DNA from 2 places in the Acidovorax sp. 106 genome. Region 2 is predicted to be linked to the other one. Evidence: riboswitches for the same ligand, from Rfam matches in the RefSeq annotation. Region 2 holds a riboswitch; the other holds the start of a gene.

Region 1 (15,088 bases), 3.0 Mb from region 2:
CTGAATTCCCGTCAGCTCACAAGGAGCACACCATGCAACGCAGAACCACTTTGCACACGGCACTGGCCGTGATCGCCGCCACCACGCTGGCCTGGGGCAGCAGCGCCCAGGCGCAAAATGCGGCCCCCAAGATTGCCGTGACCGACTTGGCCTATGCCCAGCGCGTGTCCGAATATTTCGTGGCCGGTGCTTACCAGCGCAGCGCCCAGATGAGTGCGCGCAGCAGCCAGGGCGGCAGCCACAGCCATGGGGCATACGGCGGTGGTGGCTCGTACTCCGGCAGCCAGTCGGTGCAAGCTTCTGAGCAGGCCAGTGGCACCTATGTGGCGGGCAGCTACAGCTACATCGAGCAGCGCGAGCTGGGCGGCTACACCAACGACATCAAGGGCGCTTTGCTGCAGGGCACCTACTTCCGCCTGGTGCAGGGCAAGGGCTTTGACGCCGGTGCGCCCCAGGCCTCCAAGGCCGAGCAGGTGCTCAACCAGGTGCAGGGCGGCAAGATGGCCACGCCCAAGGCGCAGCCCCAGGTCACCGACGTGATCGCCCGCATCAAGAAGGGTGAATTCAACGGCGCCGACTACGTGCTGTTTGGCGTGGTCTCCAGCATCGACTTCACCGACGCGCTGTCTCCCCTGCAGGGCAGCAGCAGTGCCACGCGCCAGTACGGCCTGCAGTTGCTGGCCGACTTCTCGCTCATCAACACCCGCACCTATGAAATCAAGGCGGCGTTCTCGGCCCAGGGCCAGGGCAACGACACCAAGATTTTGTCCACGCGCGGCGACATCGCCCCGCCCAACCGTGCCAAGGTGATCCGCGAGACCTCGCAAAGCCTCGCGCAAGACGTGTACGTGCAGCTCGCTACCCAGTTGGGCTACACCGATGCACACCTGTCCCGTGGCGTGCGACCTCCACAACCGATGGCTTACCCCGCAGACGGCCAACCCCAGCCCATGCCTGTGCCGCAGCAGCAGCCTGAGCAGGTCATCATCCTGAAGTGATGTGGGTTATCGCGTGGCGATGAACGCTATGGCGCTCTCGCTGCGCCAGCGCACCGTGAAGGCCAGCCTTGTGCTGGCCTTTTTTGCGTGCGCTGTCACGGGGTTGCACGGTTGCGCAGCCCCGCAGTCGCCTGCAGAGACCGTTGAAGGGCAGGGCGCCGTGCGATTTACGCCCCTGCGGCTGAGTGTGGGTGAGGACCCAACGCAAGCGCTGTGGGCGCTGCAGCGCGGCCCGCTGGCGCTGCCCTTGCGCTACCGCGTGGTGGTGATTCCGGGCTCGGGCTGCGCGGGCATGGGGCCGCTGGCAGACCGCTACTTTCGCGGCCTGCTGCACGCCCAGGTCACGGTGCTGCACAAGCCCGGCGTGCACCCCCAGGACACTTCCGCGCCCGCTGACTGCCCGTCCCATTTTGTGCAGAGCGACAGCCTCTCCCACTGGGCCGCCCACGCGCGCGTTGCGCTGGACCAGATCGTCGCCATACAGCCGCCCGCCAGTGTGGGTGCAGCGCCACCACCGCTGTTGCTGGTCGGTATTTCTGAAGGGGCAGAACTTCTTCCCGCGCTGGCCGCAGTGGCTGGGCCAGATCTGGCCGGCGTGGTGATGATTTCCAGCAGCGGTCTGGACCCGCGCGAAGCCGGGCGGCTTCAGGCACTGCGCACGGGCCACGGTGCCGATTGGGACGCCTTGGGCCGCATGCAGGCCAGCACAGCCTCAGACTCCAGTGTGCACCAAGGCCGCAGCCTGCGTTACTGGCGAGACCTGTGGCGGTGGCCCGTGCAGCAGCCCCTCATCGACGGCCCCTGGCCTCTGCTGCAAGTGTGGGGGGAGCGTGACGAACTGGTGCCCGCCGCGGCCTACGGGCAATTTGCCCAGGCGGCCCAGCGGCGCGCAGCGCCCTACTGCGCGCGCAGCCTGCCCGGGGCAGACCACGGCCTGCAAGCGCCGGGCGCAGATGGCGTACAGCAGGTGTTGCAGTGGGTGCAGCAATGGGGACGATCCCCTGGCGCAGGTCTGTGTGCATCGCTTGCGCTGCACTGATCCCATGCGTTGTGCCATGCGTGATACCCGCTGCCCTATACTCGCCCCCGTTGGTGCTCGTGCTGTCATTGCGATGGTACAGTTAAACGGGAATCAGGAGAGCGCGGCCCACCACGAGTCGCAATCAACCTGAGCTGCCCCCGCAACGGTAAGCGAAAGAACGCACGCGCGTTCATCCTGCGTCACATGTCCACTGGGCCCCTCGGCCTGGGAAGGATTCACAGGAACATTTCGCCAGCCCGGAGACCGGCCGACAAGCGGGTGAGCCACGTGCTCGCCTATCTCACAGAACCTGCGGGGAGGCAGGGGTCTGGGTCCGTCCGGGTGGTTTTCATGCAGACTTTATTTTTACTGGCCCCATGGCCAGTGGCGCAGCATTTGGTGAGCCATGGCACCCCCATGTGCTGCCTGGGCTGGCGCCAGCCATGACGGTCGGTACCGTTTGGTTTGTGGGCGCGGGCCCGGGGGATCCGGAGCTCATCACCGTCAAAGGCCGCGCGCTCATAGAGCGCGCAGGCGCCATTCTTTTTGCAGGCTCGCTGGTCAACGAGGCCGTGACCCGCTGGGCGCCGCCCGGCTGCGCCATTGCCGACAGCAAAGACATGACGCTGGAGCAGATGGCTGCGTGGTTGATTGCGCAGGCGCAGCAGCACGCGGTGGTGATTCGCCTGCAAACGGGCGACCCGGCCTTGTATGGCGCGCTGATTGAAGTGGTGCAGCCGCTCGACGCCGCCGGAGTGCCCGTGCGCGTGGTGCCGGGAGTGTCTTCGGCCATGGCGTCTGCCGCTGCAGCGGTGGAAAGCTTCACGCTGCCCGAGGTCACGCAGACCGTGATCTTCACCCGCGTGGAAGGCCGCACCCCCATGCCCGAAGGCGAATCGCTGGCCGAGCTGGCGCGCCACCACTGCACGCTGTGCATCTTCTTGTCGATCACCCTGCTGCACAAAGTGCAGGAGCAACTGCGCGCCGCTGGCTGGGCCGATGACGCCCCCATGTTGGTGGTGCACAAGGCCAGCTGGCCGGGCGAGGAACTCATCATTCGCGGTACGTTGGCCGACATTCGCCAGCGCTGCCGCGACGCCAAGGTGGTCAGCCAGGCCATGGTGATTGCCAGCCCCAATCTGGGCGCACGCCACTGGCCCACGCTGGCCAAGTCCAAGTTGTACGACGCCAGCTTTACCCACCGCTTTCGCAAGGCCAGTGCGCCTGCAACGTCCACGGAGACTTCCTGATGCAACCCACAGCCACGCCCCTCGGTACACACCACGGCGCACGCCACGACGACACCATTTTGCTCATCGGCCACGGCTCACGCGAGGCCGAGGGCAATGACGAAATTCACCGCTTCGTAGCCCAGTGGCGCGAGCGCCAGCCCGGCTGGAACATCGAGGTGTGCTTCATCGAATTTGCCGCCCCTAGCCTGCATGACGGCCTGCAGCAAGCCGGGCGCAACGCCCGCCGCGTGCTGGTGCTGCCGCTCATCTTGAACGCGGCAGGCCACGTGAAGATGGAGATTCCAGAAGCCATCGAACACGCCCGCGAGCACTGCCCCGGCACTGAATTTCTGTATGGCCCGCACCTCACCGCGTGCGATCCCATCCTCGATGTGCTGCGCCGCAACCTGCGCAAGTGCATGAACGCGCTGGACATGCCCGACCCCACCACCACCGGCGTGGTGCTGCTGGGGCGGGGTTCGTCCGACCGCCAAGCCAATGGCGACGTGGCCAAGATGGCCCGCTGGTTGATGGAAGAGACCGACCACGAGCTGGTGGACCTGGCCTTCACCGGCATCACCTGGCCGCGCCTGGAGCGCGCGGTGCAGCGCCAGGTGCTGGTGGGCATGAAGCAGGTGGTGGTGCTGCCGTATTACCTGTTCACCGGCACGCTCATGCAGCGCATTGCCCGCCAGGTGGAGCACCTGCGCCAGCAGTACCCGCAGGTGCGGTTTGCACAAGCCTCGTACTTTGGGTTTGAGAAAGAAATCTTTGCCCTGCTGGAGCAGCGTGTGGCCGACCTGCGCGCGGGCGTGCCCGACAGCAAGCTGCCGTGCGACGGCTGCAAATACCGCGAACTGGCGCACGACATGGGCCACGGCCACAGCCATGAGCACACCCATGCCCCGGCCGCTGAGGCCGTAGTGCACCTGCATGCCCCGCACGGGGTACATGACCCTGCGCATGAACACGGGCATGACCACAGCCACGAACACCGTCACGACCACGGTCATGGCGATCACGTCCATCCACACCCTCATGCGCATTCCCACGGGCACACCCACGAGGCCCAGCCCGCATGAGCACCGTCAACACCGTCACCGAGCAGCTCACCCGCGCCGGGCAGGCCATTGAGCACGACAGCTTTGCCATCATCGATGCCGAGGTGCAAAGCCACAGCTACACCGCCGAGCAATGGCCCATCGTGCGCCGCATGATCCATGCGAATGCGGATTTTGAGTTCAACGGCCTGACCGACTTTCACCCGCAGGCCGTGCAGGCGGGCGTGGCCGCCATGCTGCGCGGGGGCACGCCCGTGGTGGCCGATGTGGAGATGATTTGCTCGGGCCTGTCGCAGCCCCGCCTGGCGCACTTTGGCATGCGCACGCACCAGTTCATTTCAGATGCCGATGTGATTGCACAGGCCCAGCAAGAGGACACCACCCGCGCCGTACAGGCCATGCGCAAGGCCCACCGCCTGGGCTTGCTGCAAGGCGCCATTGTGGGCATTGGCAATGCGCCCACAGCGCTGATCGAGCTGGCCCGGCTGATTGCAGAGGAGGGCGTGCGCCCCGCGCTGGTGGTGGGCATGCCCGTGGGCTTTGTGTCGGCGGCCGAGTCCAAAGACCTGATCGCCAGCCAGCACGAGGTGCCTTGGCTGGTGATTCGCGGGCGCAAAGGGGGCTCCACGCTGGTGGTGGCCGCTGTGCACGCTTTGCTGTCGTTGGCCGAGGCGCAGCAAAAGCTGACGACCGCCCAGGGCTGACAACGCCATGATGGAAAAAACCGTTCACCGGGGCACCCGCACCGGGTTCACCACCGGGGCTTGCTCTGCCGCCGCCGCTGCCGCTGCCGTGCAGGGCCTGGTGCACGGCGCGGTGCCCGATGCGGTGGACTGCCTGCTGCCCAACGGCGACACGGTGCGTTTTGTGGTGAACGACGGGCGCTGCGATGTGAGCACCCCTGATGCCACCGCCCATGCCATGGTCATCAAGGACGCAGGCGACGACCCCGACTGCACCGACAAGGCCCACCTCACCGCCGATGTGCGCGTGCTGCCCGGCGAGGCCGGTGTGGTGCGCCTGTGTGGCGGCTTTGGTGTAGGCACCGTCACCATGGCCGGGCTGGGTCTGGAAGTGGGCGGCCCGGCCATCAACCCCGTGCCCCGCCGCAACATTGAAGACAACGTGCGCGCCGCTGGCGGCCCGCTGCTGGCCCATGCCGGGCTGGAGGTCACCATCTCCGTGCCGCAGGGCGTGGAGATGGCCAAGAAGACGCTCAACGCCCGTCTGGGCATTTTGGGCGGCATCTCCATCCTCGGCACCACTGGCATCGTCAAGCCGTATTCCACCTCGGCCTACCGTGCCAGCGTGGTGCAGGGCGTGCAGGTGGCGGCCACGCTGGGCCACGGCGTGGTGGTGCTCACCACCGGCGGGCGCACCGAGCAGTTTGCGATGAAAGAGCACGCCGCGCTGCCCCCCGCCTGCTTTGTGCAGATGGGCGACTTTTTGCGCTATGCCCTCGACGAAGCCGTGGCCCAGGGCCTCACCGAAGTCGTCATTGGCGGCATGGTGGGCAAGCTGACAAAAATAGCCCAGGGCGAAACCATCACCCACGCCAACCGCGCCGAGGTAGACACCGAGCTGCTGGCCCAACTGGCCGCAGGCATTAGCGCGCCGCCCGAGGTGTGCGCCGAGATTGCCGCCGCCGAAACCGCCCGCTTTGCCGCCGAGCGCATGCAGGCCCTGGGCCTGGCCACGCCTTTCCATGAAGCACTGGCCCAGGCCGTGGTGCGCACGCTCATGGCGCCCGACCGCTACGGCGGTAAGTTCCGCCTGCAGGTGCTGGTGTGCGACTTTGACGGCCTGAAGATGGCCGAAGCCGCTTCTTCTATTCCAAAGACGACATGACCGATCCCCAACCTTGCCGAGTGATCGGCGTGCTCGACGACGGGGCTGCCAGCCTCAGCCCCACTGCCTTGGCGCTGCTGCGCCGGGCCGACTGGGTCATTGGCGGCACCCGCACGCTGGCGCTGCTCGAAGACGACATCGCCCCCCAAGCCCAGCGCCGTGATCTGACGGGCCAGCTCAGCGCCGTGCCCGGCTGGATTGCTGCGGCACGCGAGGCAGGCCAGACCAGCGTGGTGCTGGCCACGGGCGACCCGCTGTGCCACGGCATTGCCAGCTATCTCGCATCGCGTCTGTGCATCGAGGCGGTGGAGGTGCTGCCCAATCTATCGACCGTGCAGCTCGCCAGTGCCCGCCTGGGCCTGGCCTGGCAGGACGCGCGCATTGTGTCCGTGCACAGCAAAGATGCGGGCGAGTGGCATGTGGGTGCTGCGCCCGGGCACGGCCTGTATGCCCTGGCGCAAAGCCTGCGCCAGCACGACCGCCTGCTGGTGCTCACCAGCCCCGACAACTCGCCCGATCGCATTGCGCGGCTGATGGTGGCAGAAGGCCTGGGCGACGACTTTCAGATGGCCGTGGCCGAGCGCCTGTGCACGCCCGACGAGCGCGTGGTGGCCGAGCTGTCACCGCACGACGCTGCGCAGCAGACCTTTGCCGACCCCAACGTAGTGGTGCTGGTGCGCAGCCAGGTGCGCCCGCAGCCCGTGCGCATGGGCCTGGCCGACAGCGCCTACCACCAGCGCCAGCCCGACAAAGGCCTCATCACCAAGCAAGAGGTGCGCGCCGTGTCGCTGGCCCGCATGCAACTGCGTGCCGACAGCCGCGTGTGGGACATTGGCGCGGGCAGCGGCTCGGTGGGGCTCGAAGCCGCCCGCCTGTGCCCGCAAGGCCATGTCTGGGCCATCGAGAAGAACGAGGCTGACTTCGCCATCGCGGGCCAAAACGCCCGCGCCTTTGGCCTGAGCAACCACACGCTGGTGCATGGCAAGGCCCCCGAGGGGCTGGATGCGTGGCCGGACCCGGACGCCGTGTTCATCGGCGGCTCCGGTGGTGAGCTGCAAGAGCTGATTGCCCTGTGCCTGCGCCGCTTGCGCACGGGCGGCTGGCTGGTCATGAACTTTGTCACGCTCGAAAACCTGGCCAGCGCCACGCAAGCCCTGCAAGCCCAAGGCGCGGTGTGGGATGTGCTGCAACTGCAGGCCGCCCGCAGCAAGCCCATCTTGCACATGCACCGCATGGCGGCAGAGAACCCGGTGTGGATCGTTTGCGCGCAGCCGGGTGAGGGCGCAACGGTAGCAGCCGAGCAAGGGGAGGGCGCATGAGCGAAACGGACATTCAAGTCGCTCCCACGCTGGGCCGCCTCATTGGCGTCTCCCTCGGCCCCGGCGACCCCGGCCTCATCACCCGCGCCGCGTGGGCCCAACTGCAGCGCACCGATGCGGTGTGGACCTACCCCGCCCGCAGCACCAAAACGCCCAGCTACGCGTTTGACATCGTGCAGCGCGCCGGGCTCACACCGCCCGCACAGCACCGGACGCTGCTGTTTCCTATGACGCACGACGGCGACAAGCTCGCCCGCGCCTGGATGCGCGCCGCAGAGACGGTGCTGCCCTGGCTGCTGGCGGGGCAAGACGTGCTGTTTTTGGTAGAGGGCGACGCCAGCACCTACGCCACCTTTGGCCACCTGGCGCGCACGGTGCAGGCGCTGGATGCGCGCATTGACGTGCCGGTGATTGCTGGCGTCAACGCCTTCGCGGCGGCCTGTGCCGCCCGTGGCATGCCGCTGGCCGAGCAGGACGACACCATTGCCATCGTGCCCGCCGCTTATGGCGTGAGCGCGGTGGACCGTTTGCTCACCGACTTCGACACCCTGGTGCTCATGAAGGTCAAGCCGCTGATGGACGACCTCATCGACTGGCTCACCCAGCGCGGCTTGCTGCCCCACACCCAGTTCATCGAGCGCGTGGGCGCGCCCGACGAGCGCAGTGTGGCGGGCGTGGACCTGCCCGCCCTGCGTGGCACCAAGGTCAGCTACCTCTCGCTCATGGTGGTGAAGAACCCCCACCGCATTCGCGGCGAGCGCATCAAGGGTTGCCTCAAAAAGACCTCGCCCGCGCCGTTGCCTGCATTGGATGGCAGCGGCCTCTTTGCCGAATTGGAAACTACTGAATGACAGCATCTTCTGTATCACCCGCCGTGGTGCTCTCTGCCCCCGTGAACCCTGAGCAAGAGGCGCGCGTCTGCATCGTCGCCATCACCCGGCACGGCGCGGCGCAGGCCGCCCAGCTGGCGCGTGACTTGCCCGACGCCCACATCTGCACTGCCGCCAAGTTTGCGCAGGCGTTTGACGGCCTGCCCAACACCGTGCGCGCCTACGAAGGTGCCCTGCGCGACGAGATGGCGCCGCTGTTTGCGGGCTACGACCAGCTCGTGTTCTTTGTCTCGCTGGGTGCCGTGGTGCGCTTGATTGCACCGGTGCTGAAGTCCAAGGACGAAGACCCCGGCGTGACGGTGGTGGACGATGCGGGTCAGTTCGTCATCCCCGTGCTCTCGGGCCATGTGGGCGGCGCCAACGCCATGAGCGAGCGCATTGCCGACCTGCTGGGCGCCACGCCCGTGCTCACCACCGCATCCGATGTGGGCAAGACCATTCCCGTAGACATCTTGGGCCGCCACCTGGGCTGGCGCGTGCAGGCCTCTAAGATCAACATCACCCGCGTCTCGGCCCACGTGGTCAATGGCGAGCCCATTGCCGTGGTGCAAGAGGCCGGTAGCACCCGCTGGTGGACCCGGCCCACGCCGTTGCCCGCCAATGTGGAATGCCTCACCGCCTTTGCGCAAGTGCGGCCCGACCACCACAAGGCCGTGCTGTGGGTGACCGATGCGGAGGTGCCCGACACCCTGTGGGCCGACTGGGCCGAACGCCTGGTGGTGTACCGCCCGCCTGCCGGTCAGGCCGCAGACGCCACCGCCGCCTGAACCCTGCCTGCCATGACTCGCACACCGTCCAGCCCACTTGCAGATGCACTCGCGTCAGCACATGCACGCGGATCGGCGCCGCCCGCTGCCGCACAGCCTCTGGCCGTGGGTCTGGGCTGCGACCGGGGCACGCCGCTGGCGACGGTGCAGCAGTGCCTGCAGCAAGCGCTGGCGCTGGCGGGGGGCACGCTGGCCGATGTGGCGGTGCTCGCCAGCATCGAGGCCAAGGCCGACGAAGCCGCCTTTTTGCAACTGGCGCAGCAGCACGGCTGGCCGCTGCAGTGGTTCACCGCTGCCCAGCTCGCCGCCGTGCCAGTGCCCAACCCCTCAGCCACCGTGCAGCGCTACATGGGAACGCCCTCGGTCAGCGAAGCCGCCGCCTTGCTGGCCGCGCGGGCCGATCTGCGCGCGCTGGTGGTTGAAAAGCACAAGCTGCGTGGGCCCGATGGCAAGAACGCCACCGTGTCCATCGCCCGCATGGCCGCTGCGCCCTCCACCCCTTTTTCACCCCCGTCCGTTTCTTGAAAGGAAACCTCCCATGCACATCGAAATCGGCATCATCTCCCCCGAAAAGCTGGCCTACGCTGGCGTGGCGGCCACGGCCCTTTTAGGTGCCCACACCATGGGCCTGCTCAAAAGCCCCACCGCCTGGCTGCGCACTGCGCTGGCCGCGTTCTTCTTCAGTGTGCTGATGCAGGCCTGGCATTTGCCCGTGGGCCCGTCAGAGCTGCACTTGGTGGGCGCTATGCCCATCTACCTGCTGTTTGGCTTCATTCCCACGCTGTTCGGCTTTGGCCTGGGCCTGCTGGTGCAAGCCGTGGTGTTCGAGCCGCAAGACATGGCCCACCTGGCCGTCAACTTCCTGAGCCTGGCCGTGCCACTGGTCACCGTGCACCACACCCTGGGCCAAAAGATCAAGGGCATCACCGTGGCCAACGTGCTCAAGCTCGACGCCGTGTACTACGCAGGCGTGACGCTGATGGTGGGCTTCTGGCTGTCCATCAGCAACGATGCCGCCCCCGTTGCCGACTGGGCACTGTTTGCCGCCTCGTACGCCAGCCTGGTCGCCATCGAGCCGCTGCTGACCATCGGCCTCGTGGCCCTGGCAGGCCGCATGCAAGGCAACCGTTGGCTGACAGCTTGCATCGACGAAGGCCTGCTGCGTCGCGCAGCACCCGCAGTCTCCGCTGCAGCGTCGGCTTGATCTGCAAAGGGCTGAGTCCATGACCGCAGGAAAAATCATGCTCGTGGGCATCGGCCCCGGCAGCACCGAGCACATGACGGCGCGCGCCCGCGCCGCCATTGCCGAGGCCGACACCATCATTGGCTACGTCACTTACATCAAGCTGGTGGCCGACCTGATTGAGGGCAAGGAAATCATCCGCAAGTCCATGACCGAGGAGCTGGACCGCGCCATCGAAGCGCTGGCCCGCGCCCGCGAGGGCAAAAAGGTGGCACTCATCTCTTCGGGCGACGCGGGGGTGTACGGCATGGCCGGCCCCACGTTCGAGGTGCTGTTTCAGGCCGGCTGGACGCCCCCCGCCATCGACGAAAACGGTGAGCCAGAAGCAGGCGGCATCGTGGTCGAAGTGGTGCCCGGCGCCTCGGCCCTCAACAGCTGCGCAGCCCGCGTGGGCGCGCCGCTCACGCACGACTTTTGCGCCATCTCGCTGTCGGATTTGCTCACGCCCTGGCCCACCATTGCGCGCAGGCTCGATGCCGTGGCGTACTCCGACTTTGTGGTGGCCCTCTACAACCCCAAGAGCGGCCGTCGCACGCGGCAAATTGTGGAAGCGCAGCGCCTGTTCCTGCGCCACCGCAGCCCCGATACGCCCGTGGCCATCGTCAAGAGCGCCTACCGCCGCCGCGAGCGCATCGAGTTCACCACGCTGGCGCACATGAGCGATGCCGACATCGGCATGCTCAGCACCGTGCTCATCGGCAACAGCAACACCGTGGTGCAAAACGGCCTCATGGTCACGCCCCGTGGCTACGCCAACAAGTACGACGTGCAGGCCGGTGGCACCACGCTGGCGGGCGAGCGACCCGGCCGGTCGCTCTCCACCGGGCTCAATGGCTGGCTGGAGAATTTGTTTGCCGACCACGCTGCGGGCGACAGCATCGAAGCCCTGGCCCAGCGCCACCGCCTGCCGGTGGACTACATCCGCGACACCTTGGAGAACCCGCTGGAAGCCGCAGCGCAGGACGCCCCCGAAGAGGCCGAAGCATGAGCGCCGACACCACGAACCCCGGGGTGACCGCCGATGCAACGCCCCCCGAGGTCGTGCGCCCCAAGATCGGCGACTACCGCCGCCACCTGCTGATCTGCACCGGCCCGCGCTGCACGCAAGATGGCCAAGCGCAAGACCTGTTCGACAGCCTGGGCGCCAAGTTCAAGGCCGCCGGTTTGAACGATGGCGAGCTGCGCGTCAAACGCAGCCGCGTCAGCTGCTTTGCCGCCTGCAAAGGCGGCCCGGTGATGTGCGTGCAGCCCGACGGCACCTGGTACTACAACGTCACGCCTGCGAACATGGACCGCATCATCGAAGAACACCTGGTGGGCGGGCAGGCGGTGCAGGAGCTGGTGTTTCACCAGGGGCCGACGGCTGGGTAAAAGTTTTGCTATGTATTTAATAGCTGCCTGCGCTAGCAGTGCAAGCCCTAGAGGCTGATTTTCTTTGAAGAGGTGCTGGCCTTTGTCACCTCCGTTGGCCCGGAGCTTGGAACCGGTTTTCGATCGTCGGCCAAGCTGGGGCGATCGCGAACGGGGGTGATGCTGTCCATCGCCATGCGCAGGGCCAGCGCGCTTGGCGCGGCGGCCACACAGGCACTCCCTCGCTGCGCTAGCGTCCGTTCGACAAGGCCTGCGCTGGCGCCACCGAGGCGCCCTGGATGCCATGGCGCGCCAAGGCCTCGGACACAAAGCCGCTGGCCTTCATGTCTTCCACAAACTGGGCCAGGGCGGCCTGTGCGCCGTGCCCCCGGCCTTTGGGTGTACCCATGGCCTGCTGGATCACCATGAAGCGGCCTGGCAGCAGGCGCAGGCCGCCCAGGCGCTGGGCGTCGGCTTCCAGCTGCTGCTTCACGCCCGCTGCCACATCGTGGCCGTGGGTGATGAAGGTATCGACCACGGCGGGGGATGTGGGCGCCCGCTCGATGGTGGCGTGCTTCAGTTCGCGGCTCAGAAACAGGTCGTAGGCGCTGCCTTGGCCCACGGTCACGGTGCGGCCGGGTTGGTCCACGGCTTCATTGGCTTGCAGGGGCGAATCGGCGCGCACCAGGTAGCTGCCTTCGATGAGTACATAGGGCGCGGTGAACGCAATGCCTTCGCCGCGCAGTGGGTCGATGGCGAAGAAGCCGATGTCTGCCTGTTCGGCGCGAACGGCCTCTACCGACTTGCTTGCGGTGTCAAACACCACCAGCTCCAACCCCACGCCCAGGCGTTGGGCGAAGGCGTGGGCCAAGTCGACGGACACGCCCTTGGGCGCACCTTGCGCGTCCACGCCCGCCAAGATGGGGTTGCCCAGGTTGATGGAGGCGCGCAACACGCCTTGGGGGGCCAGGGCGCGGAGGGTTTCAGCAGGCACAGTCATGGCAGTGATGGATGAAAGGTGGCGCGCTAGCGGGCGCGGTGCCGTGGCCAGTGCGGTGGCCGTTGGTGCGTTTGCCATCCATCTTAGAGCGGCTTATATGGACACCGCCCGGATTACAAGTGACTGGGATGCGTGAGGGAACGGGAGGCAGGGCTGCAGTCTTATATCCGGCCTGTTGTGCAGGCGGTGCCTGCTGGCCCTGATGGCATTCGCTGACGAGGTTCCCATCTAACACTCGAGCTTTGTGCTCTTGGCTCTAATCGGAGTGTCCTCATCACGGTCCGACCTGTCTGCTCCATCACACACGTGACGTCGCTTGCTCTCCTTCAAACAGTGGGTTTCTAATTTCCGCTCAAGGCCCCTTCATACGGTGCCATGCCATGCCTTGGGGTTCCAGGGCTGGCCCTTGATGAGCACGGCCCAAATGGTGCGCGCCAGTTTGTTGGCGACTGCGGCAACCACAACGTTGTGCGGCCGGCGCTTGATCAGCTCCGTCAACCACGGCCATGTGCTGCCTTCTTTGCATTTGAGTGCCACAGATCGAGCGGCATGCATCAGCAGTGTTCTTAGGTAAGCATCGCCTCGCTTGCTGATTCCCAACTGCCTGATGCGACCTCCAGTGCCTGTTTGCCGAGGCACAAGGCCAATCCAGGCCGAGAACTCTCTGGCATCTTTGAACGTTTGTGGATCACCCATGCTGGCCACAACCGCCGTTGCTGTGAGCAGGCCCACGCCTGGAATCTGTGCGATGGCTTGGCACGAAGGAGATTCGCGCAGTTGCAGGGCCAACCTGCGCTCAATTCGATCAATGTCCTCTGCAATTTGTTTGATGCGTCGCACCTGCTCGTCCAAGCTGTCTATCAGCATGGCCGGCAAACGCTGCCTTGCTTCGTTCAAGGTATTTGGCAGGGCCAGCAGCAATTGCCGGTGCCCCTCAGGCAGGACAAGGCCGAACTCGTACAGGATTCCCCTCAGTTCGTTGGTCTGCATGATGCGCGACTTCATGAGTTGAACTCGGATGCGATGCAGCGACAAAATGACCTGTTGTGCCTCGGTCTTCACGGGCACGAAACGCATCCCTGGTTGTTGGCATGCAGTCCAAATGGCTTGCGCGTCAGCCGCGTCTGTTTTGTTACGTTGCACAAAGGGGCGGACTTTGCGCGGGGAAATGAGTCGCACCTCATGCCCGAATCGTTGCAATGAGCGCGCCCACTCGTGTGCGCCGCCACAGGCCTCCATCACGACCAGTGCACACGGACGATTGGCGAACCATTGCAGCAGGCCGCTGCGTTTAAGTTGCTGACGTTCAATACAGCCCGTCTCCAGATCAACCCAGTGCAGTTGGAACACCTTCTTCGCGATATCGATGGCAATGACAGTGCGGTCCATGATGATCTCCTTGGTTGCTGAGATGCTTGGTACTTTGATCCTGGCGAGATATCAGTGCAAGCGGGTCAAGAGGGCGGTGTCCATACCATCTCACACAACCCCCTGGCGTCGTTGTTCCGTCGCGGCGTACAGCTTGTACTGCCTACGACGGAACGCCCAGCCAAGGCCGCTTCGCTGGGTTGTGTGAGCCGCTCTCAGTGTGGCGTTGCCCAAACGCCGCCACTGCTGCCTTCGCACCACCCGCCATGGCTTTGCGCAAGGGCTGATAGCGCAGGCCGTGGTTTACCGCTGTGCCGATGGGCCATACACCCGGCGGAATTCCCACAGGGCTACGGTCACGCAGGCCAGGCCCCAGAAGATGGGGTACTCGTACCCGCCGGTGTTCCACAGCCAGCCAAAGCCCTTGACGGTGTGCAGCGCATACACCGCAATGGCCAGTGCGCCTGCAGCACCCAAGGCGGCGTAGCGGGTGCACAGGCCCAGCACCAGGGCAATGCCACAAGCCGCTTCGGTGAAGAAGGCCAGCCATACCCACAGCTCTGGCGGCTGGAAGCCCGCCTTGCCAAAGAAGCCGATGGTGCCTGCCGACAGCACGCCAAAAGAGGCGAACTTGCTCATGGCGTGTGGAAACATGAAAGCTCCGCAGATGATGCGAAGCAGGTTTTCCGCGCGGGTGATGTTGAAGTTGGATGCCTTGATCCGGAAGTCGTCGAGGGTCAGCAGTTGCATGAAATTCACTCCTTAGTAAGTTTCATGTTAGGTAGCTGCCGTCCTTCGGCAGTTGATGCAAATCAAGGTGCTGTACCGTTGCGTAACACGCCTTGGGCAACCGCCAGTTGCTTGAGGGCCGCGATGTCTTGCGGGCCGGTACGGCAGCATCCGCCAATCAGCCGCGCACCTTGCGCGTGCCAGCGCATGGCGGCATCGGCAAAAGCATCGTAGGGGGCTGCGGGGGTGGCGATGGCATGGC
Region 2 (15,088 bases):
GCACCCGCTCGTTTCTCTCATCGATTACATAGACCAATCCGACCATGGAAGCCAACACCCAACTCAACGAACGCCGCCTGGCCGATGCCTGGGCCGATCTGCACACACACGCCACCAACGGCAACCCGCTGCACTCTGACGCGTACCGCATGGCTTTTGCCGATCCTGAGTTTCTCTTCCGCCGCGAAACACGCGGCATCCGCTTCCAGCTTGAAATGCTCAAGCCCGACCTGGGCCAGGCCGACCAGGGCATTGAAAACACGGTGGTGGTGTTTGGCAGCGCCCGCTTTGTAGACCCCGAGGCCGCGCAACAGCAACTGGCCGACGCCGAAGCCAGTGGCGACACCGCGCTCATCGCCCGCGCCAAGCAGGCCGTGCGCAACGCCCAGCACTACGACCTGGCCCGCCAGTTCTCACGCCTGGTGGCGCAGTACAGCAATGGCAAGCCCGAGTCCGAGCGCCTGTACATCTGCACCGGCGGCGGCCCCGGCATCATGGAAGCCGCCAACCGCGGTGCGCACGACGAAGGCGCACTGAACGTGGGCCTGAACATTGCCCTGCCCCATGAGCAAAGCGGCAACCCGTACATCACACCATCGCTGTGCTTCAAGTTCCACTACTTCGCGCTGCGCAAAATGCATTTCATGATGCGCGCCAAGGCCCTGGTCGCCTTCCCCGGCGGCTTTGGCACGCTGGACGAGCTGTTTGAAGTGATGACGCTGGTGCAAACCGGCAAGGCCAAGCCTGTGCCCATCGTGCTGTGCGGCACCGCGTTCTGGAAGAAGCTCATCAACTTCGAGGCGCTGGTCGAAGAAGGCACCATCTCGGCGCAAGACCTCAAGCTCTTTCACTACACGGACGACCCGCAGGAAGCGTGGGACTACATCAAGGCGTTCTACCAGCTCTGAGCGCTACCGCTGCGCGGCACCCAGGCCGGGCTCAGTCCCAAGGGCTAGCCCTGCGCTGGCGCAACCACTGACGATGCAACGCCCCACACATCGTCAAACACCACATCACCCAGCGGCGCACGTTGGGCCCAGCGCTCTTGCTGGAGCATGGGCTCTTCGTAGAAGCCGTGCACCGGCCCCAGGCACAGCAGGGCGATGGGCTCGGCCCCTGCTGGAATGCCCACCAGGGCGGCCAAGGCAGCGGGGTCAAAGATGGATACCCAGCCCATGCCCAGCCCTTCGGCGCGGGCAGCGAGCCACAGGTTCTGGATGGCGCAGGCGGCAGACGCCAAATCCATGCGCGGCAGGGTGCGGCGGCCAAAGATGTGGGCTTCGCGCCCATCGGCCAGGGCCACTACCAGCAGCTCGGCAGCGTCAAGCACGCCTTGCACCTTGAGCCGCATGAATTCCTCGCGCCGCACGCCCAGGGCATCGGCCGTGAGCAAACGCTCGGCCTCCACCACCTCGTGCAGTTGCTGGCGCAGCGCAGGCCGTGTGATGCGGATGAAGCGCCACGGCTGCATGAAGCCCACGCTGGGCGCGTGGTGTGCTGCCCGCAGCAGCCGTTGCAGTACCTCTGGGGCCACGGCACCGCCAGCAAAGTGGCGCATATCGCGCCGCTCTTCAATGGCGCGGTACACGGCCCTGCGCTCGGCCTCGGTGTAGGGCTGGGCTGGAACGGTGGGCGTGGTGGGCTCTGCTCCGGACATGGGTGCAAGCAAAGCGCTCAGTCCTCAATGCCGCGCTGCGCAGGCACCCCGGCCTTGAACGCGTGTTTGATGAGCGTCATCTCAGTCACCGTGTCGGCCAGCGCGATGATCTCTTCGGGGCAGCGACGGCCCGTGAGCACCACATGCACATCCTTGGGTCGGTCGCGCAGGGTTTGCAGCACGCCTTCGAGCGGCAGCCAGCCGTAAATCAGCGGGTAGGTGATTTCGTCCAACACCACCAAGAAATGCTCGCCGCCCATGATGGTGGCACGGGCTTTTTCCCAGCCGTCGCGGGCCAGTTGGGCAGAGTGCTCCAGGTCCTGGCTCTTCCAGCTGAAGCCGTCGCCCAGGCCTTCGATGGGGATGCCGATCTGCTCGAACATGCGGTGCTCGCCAAAGCGGGCCGTGGGCACTTTCATGAACTGGTAAATCTTGACGGCCTTGCCACGCCCATGGGCGCGCAGTGCCAAACCAAAAGCGGCCGTGCTTTTGCCCTTGCCGTCGCCGGTGTTGACGATGATGAGGCCACGGCGTTCGCCCTCGGGCTTTTCGTAGCGTTTTTCGGTGGGAGCAGCTTCAATTTGCATGGGGTGGGTTCTCGTTCAAATCATTGGAAGGTGGCACAGCCGTAGCGTGCAACTGCGGCAGCGCCATCCATTGCCCGGCCACGCTGTGGATGGCAATGCGGCGGTCAAACACGCGCTCGACAGCGCGGTGGGTATCAGGGTGCGCAGCAGCGCCGTGGTGCACGATGCGGCCACGCGCCAGCACGGCCACGTGGTCGGCCTGCAGCGCCATCGATACCTCGTGCAGCACGCTGACCACGGTCTTGCCTTCAGCCACCAGCGCTCGCACCAGCAGTAGCCAGTCGGCCTGGTGCGGAGGGTCGAGGTTGGCCAGGGGTTCGTCCATCAGCAGCACCTGGGCCTGCACGGCCAGGGCCCGGGCCAGCAGCACGCGCTGGCGCTCCCCGCCCGAGAGGCCACCCAGCGTGCGCTGCCGCCAGTCCCACGCATGGGTGGCGCGCAGGGCTTGCTCTACCGCAGCGTGGTCGGCGGTGCTGGGCGGGGCCAGCCAGGGCTGGTGCGGCAGGCGGCCCAGCATGGCCACGTCGTACACCGTGAGGTCGTCCGCTGCGGCTTCGTTCTGCCCCAGCCACGACAGGGCCCGCGCCTTGTCGCGCCGGGGCCAGTCGGCCAGATCGCGCCCGAGCAGGTGCACGGTGCCTGTGTGGGGTATCAGCCCCGCCAGTGCGCGCAGCAAGGTGGATTTGCCTGCGCCATTGGGGCCGACGATGCTCGTCCAGCACCCGGCCAGCAGCGGCAGATGAATGTCTTGCAGCACAGGGCATGGACCTACGCTAGCGCCCATTTGATGGGCGTAAAGCGCTATCAACTCAGGAGCATGCACCGAACTCACAACACGCCCCCCTGCCCTGTGCGCCGATGCATCAGCCACAGCAGATAGCCTCCACCCAGCACAGCAGTGAGCACGCCCACGGGCAACTCTTGTGGGGCGATCACCCAGCGGGCCAGCACATCGGCCCCCAGCAGCAGCACGCCGCCCATCAGGCTGGCCAGCAGCACCAGCCACGCATGGGTGACCTTGACCATGGAACGCACCAAATGCGGCGCGGCCAAGCCCACAAAGGCGATAAGCCCCGTCTGCGCCACAGCCGTGCCGGTGGACAGGGCCAGCACGGCCACCAGCGCCACGCGCATGGGCACCAGCGGCAAGCCCAGGCTGGCGGCGGTGGATTCGCCCAGGCTCAAACCATCGAGCGCGCGGCTGAACACCCAGGCCCCAGCCATGCACACGCACCAAGCCAGCGCCATCAGCACGCAAGACGCCCAGCCAATAAAGCCCGCGCTGCCCAGGTTAAAGCCCTGCATGGCGGCAATGATGTCTGGGGATGCCAGGGTGATGAGGTCTTTGATAGCGCCCAGCACCACCCCCACGATGACCCCGGCCAGCAGCAGGCGCAGGGTGTGCTGCACCCCACGCGCCAGTTGCAGCGTGAGCAGCACGGCCACGACGGCCCCCACAAAAGCCGCACCCGTCAGCCCCAGCTTGGCCAGCCACGCCGTGGCGGGGGCGGTGCCAAACAGGGCCAGAGCGGAAGCCACGCCCAGCGATGCGCCCGAGGCGCTGCCCAGCAAAAACGGTTCGGCCAGCGGGTTGCGGAACAGGCCCTGCGCCACCGCGCCCGACAAGCCCAGCAGCGCGCCCGCCAGCCAGGCCCCCAGGCTGCGCGGCAGGCGAATGTCCCACACGATGCGGGCGGCCATGGGGTCGTCGGCCAGGCGCAGCACGCTGTCAAAGCCCGTGCTGCCCACGCTGGCCCCCAGGGCGGTGAGCAGCACCGTCAGCACGGCCAGCGCCAGCAGCAGCCACGCTGCGCGCTGGCGCGGGGTGGTGAGGCGCGCGTGGGCGTGAGCGGCGGCGTTGCGCGTGGGCATGTCGGCCATGGCGGGATCGGGAAGCTGGCTCATGGGCAGTTCTTCACGGCTTTGTACTGGAAGCCTGGGGCGGGGCCGGTGGCGCAGCGGACGTCTTGCGGGCCATTTTGTCGTTGATGCACTGGGCCATGATGCGCGCGGCCTCGGCCATGCGGGGGCCGGGGCGCACCACGGCGTCGGACTCTTCGGGCCCGTACACGCACAGGCGCTGCAGGCGCACGGCCTGGAGGGTGTTCCAACCGGGGTAGGACGCAGCAGCCTGCATGCTGCGGTTGCCCATCATGATGAGGTCGGGGTTGGCGCGCACCACAAACTCGGGGTTCAGGCGCGGAAACGGCCCCAGCGATGCAGGAATGACGTTCTTGACGCCCAAGCGGGTGAGCGTCTCGCCGATGAACGAGGATTCGCCCGCGCCATACGGGCCCCGGCTCACTTCAAAGTACACCCGCGCGTTGCGGGCCTCCGGCAGCAGGCTTTGGGCGGCGGCAGACACCGCAGCATCAATCACGCGCCACACCTTGTGCGCTGCATCGTCTGGCTGGCCGAGCAGCTGGGCCATTTTGACCAGCACGCGCTGCACGTCGGCCTGGGTCTTGGGCTCCAGCGTGACGACGGGAATGCCCAGTGCCTCCAGCCGCTCGCCCGCACGGGACGAAACGGACATCACCACCACATCGGGCCGCAGCGCCACCACGGATTCGATGCTCGGGTCCAGCCCGCCGCCCACCTTGGGCAGCTTTTGCACGCTGGCGGGGTGGTTGGAGTAGCGGTCGGTGCCCACCAGACGGTGGCATTGGTCAAGCGCGCAGATGGTCTCGGTGAGCGAGGGCAGCAGGCTCACGATGCGCTGGGGTGGCCGGGGTAAGGTGATGGTGCGGCCCCGGTCGTCTGTGACCTGCACGGGCTGCGCCCGCGCCAGCCCGGCCATGAGCAGGCCCAGAACGATGAGGATGGCGATCACCCAGAGGATGCGGCGCACGGGGGTGGGTTTCATAGTTCTATCTCAGTGAATTCGTTGCTGTACAAAACAACCCACCACGCTCAAAACTGGCGCGATCCAGACCAGGGCCGTCGTTCAAGGGCCGCCAAGCCGCAGATGCGGCGCTTCGCTTGTGTGCACGGACGGCGTCCCCCTCCCGCGAAGCGAGAGAGGGAGAAGGCGCGACGCGACTCAGGGGGTGATTCATTTCAGTTTCAGCGGCAGCCCAGCCGCCATCAGCGTGACGCGATCGCACGCCTGCGCCACTTGCTGGTTGAGCACGCCCAGCGCATCGACAAAGGCGCGCACTTCGCGGCCCATGGGGATGACGCCCAGGCCGATCTCATTACCCACCAGCACCACGGGGCCGGGGGCTTTTTCAATTGCTATCAAAAAATGAGCTGCTTGCGCCTTCCAATCAAGCGCTAGAGCCTGTTTTTGCTTGATATCCAGCGCGTCGTCACCAGCAGGCATGAGCCAGTTGGTGAGCCACAGGGTGAGGCAGTCCACCACCACCAGCGTGTGCGCGGTGCTGTGCTGGGCCAGGGCGGCTGCCAGGTCGCGGGGTTCTTCCAGCGTGCGCAGGCCGGGCACGCGCTCGGCGCGGTCGCGCTGGTGGCGGGCGATGCGCTCGCGCATCTCGCCGTCCCAAGGCTGGGCGGTGGCAATCAGCACGGCGTTGTGTGCGGGCGACTGGGCCAGCCAGTCGCGCGCCTGCAGCTCGGCGCGGCGGGACTTGCCGCTTTTCTGTCCGCCGAGGATCAGCTCGGAGCGGCTGTTTGGCATGAATTGGCTCACGCAGTCACTCCACCCAGCAGGCGTGCCACAGCGACGGGGCTGGACGGGAACCACGCGTGGAAGTAGCTGGCGTGGATGCTGCCCAGGCGGTACAGCGCCTCGCCCGCATCGGCCGCCACCGGCTCATCGGGCCGCGAGGTGCGCGACACCACGGGTGCATCGCTTTGCGCGGTGGAGTAATGGAAGGTGTGCCCGCGCAGCGTGCGCCCATCCACCACCAGTTGCTGCGGGCCCAACGCGGCCAGGCGCTTTTGCATGCGGACATGTCCGGGCAGCAGGCCCCAAGCGGGGTGGGGGGTTCCGTCGGTGTGGGTGATGGATTCGAACAGCGCCATCATGCCGCCGCACTCGGCCCACAGCGGCTTGCGCTGCAGCACATGGGCCATCAGGCTGGCCTTCATGCCGGTGTTGGCAGCGATACGGTCGGTGTGCAGCTCGGGGTAGCCACCGGGCAGCCACACGGCGTCGCAATCGGGCAAGGCGGCATCGTGCAGGGGCGAGAAGAACACCACGCGCGCGCCCAGTTGCTCCAGCGTCTGCAGGTTGGCGGCGTAGGTAAAGCAAAACGCGGCATCGCGCCCCACGGCCACGGTGCGGCCCTGCAGCAAGGCAGGCACGGGCTCTGCATGCTCGGGCGCGGGAAAGTCCACCGCCCAGCGCTGCAGGTCTTGCGGGCTCATTTGGCCCAGCGGGGTGGCGGCCAGTGCATCGGCGGCGGCATCCAGGCGCTGGGCGCTGTCGGCCAGCTCGTGTGCGGCCACCAGGCCCAGATGGCGCTCGGGCAGCAAGGCCGCGCCCTTTTTGCTGGCGCCAGCAGGCTCTTCGCCATGGCTCACACGCATCAGCGCACCCATCCAGTCGGCGCTGTCGCGCAGACCATCGCGCAGCATCTGCGCATGCCGCTCGCTGCCCACGCGGTTGGCCAGCACGCCGGCCCAGGGCATGTCTACGCGGTAATGTTGCAGGCCAAAGGCGAGCGCGCCAAAAGTGCCCGCCATGGCCGATGCGTCCACCACCGCCAGCACCGGCACGCCAAAGTGCTGGGCCAGATCGGCCGCGCTGGGGGTGCCGTCAAACAGGCCCATCACGCCCTCAATGAGGATGAGGTCGTTGCTTTGCGCTGCGGCATGCAAGCGCTGGCGGCAGTCGGCCTCGCCGTTCATCCACAGATCGAGCTGGTGCACGGGCTGGCCGCTAGCGAGCTGGTGCCAGTGCGGGTCCAAAAAGTCTGGACCGCACTTGAACACCTGCACACGCAGGCCCCGGCGCGTGTGCAGCCGCGCCAGCGCCGCCGTCACCGTGGTCTTGCCCTGCCCCGAGGCCGGGGCAGCAATCAACAAGGCGGGGCAGCGGGCGGGCGTCTGCATCCCGGCTGCGGTCAAGGTCACTGCGGTGCCCACTTCAAGCCCACAAACAGCGTGCGGCCTGCGGTGGCGTAGTTGCGGACCAGCTGGTAGTCCTTGTCGGCCAGGTTGTCCACGCGGGCCAGCAAGGTGTAGTCGCGCGCAACGCGGGTGCTGGCATACAGATTGATGAGGGTGTAGCCGCCCAGCACGTTGGTGTTGGCAATGGTGTCGTAGCGGCGGCCCGAGGCCTGCACTTCTGCCCCCAGCGTCCACCCAGCCACCACGGTATCGGCCCCGAAGGTGCCGTGGTGCTTGGCGCGGCGGGCCAGTTGCTTGCCAGTGTCCAGATCACGCGGGCGCTGCAGATCGAGCGAGCCGTGCAGTTGCACGGTGCCCACGCGGTGCGATGCGGCCAGCGTCACGCCCTTGTATTCGGCGCGGGCGGTGTTGGCGTAACAGCCCTGTGTCTGCGTGGGCGAACATGCCGAAGCGCCCACAAAGGTGATCAGGTTGGTAACGCGGTTGCGGTAAGCCACGGCCGAGAAGGTGCTGCTGCCCTGGGCATAGCGCAGGCCCAGTTCAGCGTTGTGCGCCGACTCGGGCTTCAAGCTGGCCACGCCGTACTGGCTAAAGCGCTGGTACAACGTGGGCGCACGGAAGGCGGTGCCCACCGAGGCGGTGGCGCGCCATTGCGGCGAGATGGCGTAGCCGTACGCAATACTGCCCGTGTCCTTGCCGCCAAACTCGCTGTCGTCGTCGTGGCGCACGTTGACCTGCACCGTGTGCCCACCGGCGTTGTAGCCATAGCCCAGCGCCACGCCGTTTTGCGAACGGTCGCGGTCGATGGGGTTGTTCTCTAGGTGGTCTTCGCGGCGCTCCAGTGCGGCCGTCAGTTGGTGGGCCCCCTCACGCCATTCGTTCTGGAACAAATAGCCACGCAGGCGCGTGTCCGACAGGTACACCGAGGGCTTGGTTTCGTATTCATCGCGCGAATCGGTCACGCTGAACTTGGTCTTGTAGGCGCTGCTCCACTGTGCCTGCCAATTGAGGCCCAGCGCGTGCATGGTGTGCAGGCTACGGTCGTCATTGCCCAGGCCGCTGTCGTAGCCGCTGTTGGTGTCACCCACCATTAGAGTGCCTTCCAGGCGGTGCACCGCGTTCAGTTGCAAGCCCACGCGGGCATTGCCAGCGGTGTTGCGGTAGCCATCCTTGTCGGGGTTCTGGCCGGCGATGGGGCGGGCGTTGAAGCCATCGCTCTCGTCACGCATCAGGCCCAGTGCGTAGTCCACCGTGCCACTGGCCCCGCTCACACCGGCTTCAAGTTTGGTCGTGCCCCGGTTGCCCACGCCCACAGAAACGAACGGCGCGAAGCCCTTTTCACCGCGCTTGGTAAAGATCTGAATCACACCGCCCAGGGCGTCAGAGCCATACACCGCGCCCGCAGGGCCACGCAAGACTTCGATGCGGTCAATGAGCCCGAGCGGAATGGCCTCCCACGCGGCGCCGCCGGTGGACTGCGAGTCCATGCGCACACCATCGATGTACACGGCAGTGAAGCGGGTTTCTGCACCGCGCAGAAACAGGCTGGTTGCATTGCCTGGGCCGCCATTGCGCGACATCTCCACCCCTGGCAGGCGGGCCAGTAAATCGCCCAGGCCGGTGGCGCCACTGCGTTCAATGCTGTCGCGGTCCACGATGGACACATCGGCCACCAGATCGGAAAGTGGCTGCTCAGTGCGCGTGGCGGCCACCACGGTTTCAGACAAAGAAGGCGTACGCAGGTTTTGCGCCAGCACCGTGGCGCCTGCAGCGGCGGTTTGGGCGTGGGCGGGCACCGACAAGACGCACAGCCCAGTGGCGGCTAGCGCCAACAAATTCGGACGCAAAGACAACGGCGCCAGCTTCCGGGCGCGGGGGATGGGGTAACTCATCGTGGGGGAACTCAATCAACAAACAACCCGTGCCGGCCTCCCCGCCAGCGTGTGGGTGATAAGGCTGTGCCGCCCTTTGATAAGGCGTACACAACCACCGTGTTGGCCGGTATCCGGGCTGGCGGAACGCTCTCCAAAGCCTTCCCAGGGGCTTGTTCAAGGCCCCCAGTGGCATGTGTGAATGGAGAGAGGATCGACTCGATCCGTCCGCTGACCGTTGCGGGGGCAGCGCAGGCCGGGCACGCCACCGTGGTGGTCGCCTTCCTGCTTCCCGTTGAACTGCGGCCTGTGAACCAAGCAGCGAGCACCAACTCGCGGATTTTAGGGCCTCTGCATTCCCCGCCTGGAACAGACGACCCTACAATTGAGGGCTGTATGGCAGAACCCTCCACCACCGATCAGATCGCCGAGCGCGTTGAGCGCCTTTTGGTACGCCACGCCGAGTTGCAACGCACCAATGCCTTGCTGGCCGATCAAGTCAGCGCCCTGACCCAGGAGCGCGATTCACTCAAATCCCGCCTGAACGCAGCGCGCGGCAGAATCGATGCCTTGCTGGAGCGCCTGCCTGCCAACACCGCGCCCGTCGCGCCCGCCCCCACCAAGGAAATCGAATGAAGCAAATCGAGGTGCAGATCCTGCAGCAAAGTTACCTGCTGGCCTGCCCCGAGGGGCAAGAATCGCGCCTGTTGGATGCAGTGGAGCGGGTCGACACCGCCATGACCCGCATCCGCGATGCCGGTAAAGTCCGCGCCCGCGAGCGCATCGCCGTGCTGGCTGCGCTGAACTTGGCTTTTGAAATCGCCGACCGCGATGCAGCGGCGGCCAAGGCAGCAGCAATGCCAGTGCACACCCCTGCCCCCACCCTGGCGGCCACAGCCCCCAGCGATGAAGAAAACCAACGCCTGCAAAGCTTGCTGGGCCGCCTGGACCAGGCGCTGGAGCAAGACGGCCAGCTGCTTTGACGGTGCTGGCTGCGGCCACCCTGGGCAGGCAGCCCATGGTGTGTTTCGGCTTTTAGGCATGGCTGCACGGGCCAGATGGCGGGCCCCGTGGCCGCCAGCCCAGAGCGCAAACGCGTCGGCCACGGCGTTTGGCCCAGGCTTCGCAACCCATCCCCAAATACATCACCGCTTTGCCTGCAACCTCAAGGCCAAAGGCCTACAATGGTGAGGTCTGCGGTGCTGCCGGGCTTTATATTTCCTTGAACCAATGCTCCCTGAGCTCGGGCTTGGTAATTGCCTGGTGAGCGTGATCGTCTCGCGTCAGATGAACCCAACGTCAGGCTGCCCTCGCCCCCCTGAACCCCCGGTTCAGGATGCCGGTCCGGTGGCATTCGCAGACACCTTCTTCTTACGCTTGGCACTCTCTGTGCGAAGCGCTGCCGAGCGGCAGCTCAGCCCCCACTCCAACACCTACGGTACCCCTCCCTTATGCTGGATCCTCTGCTGATTGTTGAGTTGGGCGTTTTGGGTTTGTGCACCGGCTTTCTGGCCGGGCTGCTAGGCATTGGCGGCGGCATGCTGCTGGTGCCATTTCTGACCTACATCCTGGGCGCCAAGCAGGTGGGCCCAGATTTGGCCGTGAAGATGGCCATTGCCACATCGATGGCCACCATTGTGTTCACCTCCATTTCCAGCGTGCGTGCGCACCACAAGCGGGGAGCCGTGCGCTGGGACATCGTGACCAAGCTAGCTCCTGGCATTGTGCTGGGCAGCTTCGCCGCCAGCCTGGGGGTCTTTGCTCTGCTCAAAGGCTCTTTTCTGGCCATCTTCTTTGGCCTGTTCGTCAGCTTTTCTGCCACGCAAATGTTTCTGGACAAAAAACCTGCCCCCACGCGGCAAATGCCTGGCTCGGCAGGCCAGATGGGTGCAGGCGGGGTGATTGGATTTTTGTCGGGCTTGGTTGGCGCAGGGGGAGGCTTTGTCAGTGTGCCGTTCATGACCTGGTGCAACGTGCCCATCCACAACGCGGTGGCCACAAGCGCTGCGCTGGGCTTTCCGATTGCCTTGGCCAACGTGATTGGCTATGTGCTGGGCGGCCAGTCGGTGGCCGATTTACCAGCAGGCTCGCTGGGCTATGTGTGGCTGCCAGCACTGGGAGTGATTGCCACCTGCAGCGTGCTGACGGCCCCATTGGGTGCGAAAGCAGCCCACAACTTGCCCGTGAAAAAACTCAAGCGCGTGTTTGCCAGTCTGCTGTTTGCGCTGGCGGCCTACATGTTCTGGAAAGGTGTGCTGGCTTCTTGAACCGAGCCAGTGCACCCGGTTGTTAGCAACTGCAATCGCCGCCAAACAAGCCTCAGGCCGCCGCCGCAAATCCCTGCTGTTGCATACGCCGCACCACCTTGCCGGGGTCGGCAAGCAGCAGGCGAAAGTCTTGCGCAGGCAGCCCTGGCGCGCACAGGAATCCCTGGAAGTGGTCACACTGCATTTGCTGCAGCATGGATTTCTGGGCCATGGTCTCAACACCTTCGGCCACCACGGCAATGCGCAGCGCGTGTCCCATGCTGATCACGGCACTCACGATGGCATGGTCACCATCATCGTCGGGCAAACCACGCACAAAAGACTGGTCCACCTTGAGCTTGTGGATCGGGAGTTTCTTCAGATAGCCCAGGCTGGAGTAGCCCGTCCCAAAGTCATCGATGGCCAGGCTGACCCCCAGTTTGGCAAGCACCCCCAGCCGCTGCGCCATCTCCTGCGCGTCCTGCAGCAAAATGCTCTCCGTCAACTCTAGCTCCAGCAAGGTTGGCGGCAGTCCGTGGACGTCCAGCAAAGAGACCAGTCGGCTCACGAAATCGGGCTGCAAAAACTCCAATGCCGATACATTCACTGAGACAACAATGGGGCTCCCGGACTGCATCCAGCCCGCAGCCTCCCGTATCGCCTGCTCCATCACCCAGGCACCCAGCGTGACGATGTAGCCAGATTCTTCGGCCAGAGGAATGAACGCCCCCGGTGACACAGGGCCCATTTCTGGGTCCGTCCAACGGATCAGCGCCTCGGCCCCCGTGATGGCACCCGTGGTCAGACTGACCTGCGGCTGGTAGTGCACCGACATGTGCTTCAGTCCCAAAGCCTGGCGCATGGCATGCTCCAGCTTCATGCGGGAGAGCAGGTTGGCATTCATCTGCGGCTGGTAAAAGCCGTAGCTGCCCCGGCCACGTTCCTTGACGCGGTACATCGCTGTGTCGGCCTGCTTGATGAGGTCGTCCAGCGAAAGCCCATCGTGCGGGAACAACGCAATGCCAATGCTGCACTGGATAGAGAAACCCATGCCATCCAGCCCAAAGGGGCGCAGCATCTCGTCCAGAATGCGGCGCGACACCGCCTCTGCAACGGTGGCATCGCCGCTATGCAGATAGATGACAAACTCGTCCCCTCCCAGTCGGCACAGCATGTCTGTTTGCCGAAGGCAGGTTTGCAAACGTTCGGCCACCAACTGCAGGACCCGATCACCAAACGGATGCCCCAGCGAGTCATTGATGATCTTGAAGCGGTCCAGATCCAAAAACAAGATGGCAAAACTGCCGCCTTGTTGCTGTGCTGCGGCAATGGCCGCATCCGCGCGCTGCGCGAGCAACAAACGGTTGGGCAATCCCGTCAACACGTCGCTGTAGGCGAGTTCCTCAATGCGCTTCTGTGCGGCGTGCTGCGCCGTGAGATCGCGCATGAAGCCAATGCTCTGCATGACTTGCCCGCTCTCGTCGTGCAGGGCCACCCAGGACAACTGCACTGCGCAGTCGCTCCCTATTCGGCGCGACATCCACAACTCCCCCTCCCAAAACCCCGACTTCTTCCAGCCCTCACCCACCCGCTCCATCAGCAGGGCATCACCCAAAGGCCTGAACAGGGAAGCGGCCAACTGCCCCTCATGAATGGGGGCGGCAGAACCCATGAGTTTTTCGCAACCCGGGTTCATCCGCAAGATCCGATGCTGGCGATCGGCAATGAAGATAGCGTCCAGACTCGACTCGAACACCCTGGCTGCCAACCGAAGACTGGCTTGGGCTTCTGTCTGGCGCGTGATGTCACGGAATGAATAGACCCGCCCAACGGGCAAGCCACGGCTGAGCTGCGGCACAGACCGACGCTCCAGTACTGTGCCAGCGCTCAGCTCCAGAATATCGGTGCTTTCTTGCATCGGGTCGGCCATGATGGCCGCCATCCGCCCGGAGTAGCCCTGCTGGTCGCGCACCTGATCCGCCATGTGGGCAAAAACGGCCGGGTCATCACGGCGGGTCAACATGTCTGGCGGGATGCGCCACAGCTTGACCAAACGCTGGTTGAAAGCCCGAATGCTGCCATCCATGGCACACACCAGCATCCCGTCTGCAGCAGAGTCCAGCGTCGCCCTCAACTCCGACAGCAAGGTCTCCAGCTCCAACTCGGTCGTCTGCTGTTGGCTGCGGTCCATCATCGCCAGCAAGAAGGCCGTGCCGCCCCCCGGCAATGGCACGCGGCGCAACTGCCGCTCCACCGCAATCAGCGCGCCATTGGCATGCAGCACACTGGTTTCAGAGTGGATGCCGTCCGCGATGGCATCCACAGGCTGTGCCCAAAACACATGGTCTTGCGGGGTGGCAACAAAACCCAGCACAGATTGCCCCACCAGCTCCTGAACGGTACGCCCCAGTAGCTTGGCGGCGGCCTCGTTGGCTGCCAGAACTGCCAGAGACTTCTCATCCACCAGACAGACAGCCTCCAGCATCGCATCCAGCCAAGGCTGCGGCAGTGGGTATGTCACAACGCCTGGGCCTCTGCTGCGACGGAGTCTGGGCTGACTGCACGCTCAAAAAAGTAGCAGATGCGCTTGCGCGGGGAGAGGTAATCCAGCGCATCACGAGGCAACTGCGAAGGCTTCAGGCTGCGCCGAATGCCCAGCTCTGGCACCGTCTCCAAATCCAGGATCGGGGCTTCGTCCTTGGGGATGCGCGAATCGTGCACAATCACCCGAGGACGCAGGGGCCGCGAAGAGTTGACCGATGCCACGATGGCATAACGGTCATTGACCAACTGGACGATGGAGCCCGGGGGGTACACCCCCATCATGCGGATGAAGGCACCCAGCACCACAGAATCAAACCGCGACTTGTGCTGTGCAAAGATCACAGACAAGCTCTCGTGGGGCGTAAGGCCCCCTCCACCGATCGGGCTGCAAATGCGGTCATAGTGATTGACCAGCGCCACCACTTGGCTGGATCGACCCAGCTCTGCCGCGCCGCGACGCAAAGGAAAGCCCGAGCCATCGACCATTTCATGGTGCTGCGCGATGGCGGTCAGCACAGATTTGCCCCAACCCATGCGCGTGGCCAACGCTACCGAGGCGGCCACATGGCCCTCGTAGCGCGAGCGTTCAGCGAGGGTCATGGAAGAAGAGACATGGGCCAGTTGCAGCGGCATGCCCATTTTTCCGATGTCGTGCAGCAACGCCGCGACACCCAGGTCATGCAACTCGGCGCTTTTCATACCCAGCGCTTTGCCCAGCAAAAGGCTCAGCACCATGACATTCACGGGATGCAGTGCACCCGGCTCACCAACGCCCTCAGAGAGCAGGCGGATCACCGAGTCACTGTTTTCAAGCAGCTCACCCACACACTCTGACACGAGCGATGCCCCTTCAGCTTGCGCAGCCTGGGGCTGGTCACTGACCAGCTTCTCCATCGCCACATACTGGCGAGTGGCCAAGCGAAAGCGCTGATCGCAGGCCATCAAAGAAGCGTTTTGGGCTGCCAGCAGCAACCTGCGCCGCAACGCCAGGGCATTCTCAGCCCCAGCGGTCAATGCAGAGGATTGATCCGCAACAACGGACTCAGGCGATACAGGCTCTGGGCATGCTGGCGGAGTTTCGAGTTCTGGCGGAATCACGCCATGGCGAAACTCGGGGTCGCTTTTCTTGGGCAGCACCTTGATTTGGGT

Evidence for each region. A riboswitch is a leader RNA that binds a small molecule or an ion and turns the genes downstream of it on or off. The one in region 2 is predicted to bind cobalamin.
Region 1: it holds a riboswitch for cobalamin, as region 2 does, so the genes downstream of both, cobM (precorrin-4 C(11)-methyltransferase) here and C8C98_RS21015 (TonB-dependent receptor domain-containing protein) in region 2, are expected to answer to the same signal.

Annotation. Positions count from the first base shown of each region.
Region 1 covers NZ_RCCC01000001.1:1,793,132-1,808,219, forward strand. The annotation lists gene C8C98_RS07930 (hypothetical protein) at 33-998, shown strand; gene C8C98_RS07935 (alpha/beta hydrolase) at 1,018-2,037, shown strand; cobalamin riboswitch at 2,072-2,307, shown strand; gene cobM (precorrin-4 C(11)-methyltransferase) at 2,463-3,269, shown strand; gene C8C98_RS07945 (sirohydrochlorin chelatase) at 3,269-4,333, shown strand; gene C8C98_RS07950 (precorrin-8X methylmutase) at 4,330-5,016, shown strand; gene C8C98_RS07955 (cobalt-precorrin-5B (C(1))-methyltransferase) at 5,024-6,160, shown strand; gene cbiE (precorrin-6y C5,15-methyltransferase (decarboxylating) subunit CbiE) at 6,157-7,479, shown strand; gene cobI (precorrin-2 C(20)-methyltransferase) at 7,476-8,330, shown strand; gene C8C98_RS07970 (cobalamin biosynthesis central domain-containing protein) at 8,327-9,136, shown strand; gene C8C98_RS07975 (cobalamin biosynthesis protein) at 9,149-9,661, shown strand; gene C8C98_RS07980 (energy-coupling factor ABC transporter permease) at 9,675-10,340, shown strand; gene cobJ (precorrin-3B C(17)-methyltransferase) at 10,360-11,367, shown strand; gene C8C98_RS07990 (ferredoxin) at 11,364-11,750, shown strand; gene C8C98_RS07995 (ABC transporter substrate-binding protein) at 11,980-12,729, opposite strand; gene C8C98_RS08000 (IS110 family transposase) at 13,093-14,118, opposite strand; gene C8C98_RS08005 (DoxX family protein) at 14,401-14,847, opposite strand; gene mmuM (homocysteine S-methyltransferase) at 14,910-15,088, opposite strand, start outside.
Region 2 covers NZ_RCCC01000001.1:4,772,834-4,787,921, forward strand. The annotation lists gene C8C98_RS20975 (TIGR00730 family Rossman fold protein) at 45-908, shown strand; gene bluB (5,6-dimethylbenzimidazole synthase) at 953-1,657, opposite strand; gene cobO (cob(I)yrinic acid a,c-diamide adenosyltransferase) at 1,675-2,244, opposite strand; gene C8C98_RS20990 (ABC transporter ATP-binding protein) at 2,234-3,028, opposite strand; gene C8C98_RS20995 (iron ABC transporter permease) at 3,073-4,116, opposite strand; gene C8C98_RS21000 (ABC transporter substrate-binding protein) at 4,160-5,110, opposite strand; gene cobU (bifunctional adenosylcobinamide kinase/adenosylcobinamide-phosphate guanylyltransferase) at 5,300-5,881, opposite strand; gene C8C98_RS21010 (cobyrinate a,c-diamide synthase) at 5,890-7,260, opposite strand; gene C8C98_RS21015 (TonB-dependent receptor domain-containing protein) at 7,278-9,170, opposite strand; cobalamin riboswitch at 9,257-9,497, opposite strand; gene C8C98_RS21020 (DUF904 domain-containing protein) at 9,546-9,785, shown strand; gene C8C98_RS21025 (cell division protein ZapA) at 9,782-10,132, shown strand; gene C8C98_RS21030 (sulfite exporter TauE/SafE family protein) at 10,601-11,416, shown strand; gene C8C98_RS21035 (bifunctional diguanylate cyclase/phosphodiesterase) at 11,469-13,880, opposite strand; gene C8C98_RS21040 (HD-GYP domain-containing protein) at 13,913-15,088, opposite strand, start outside.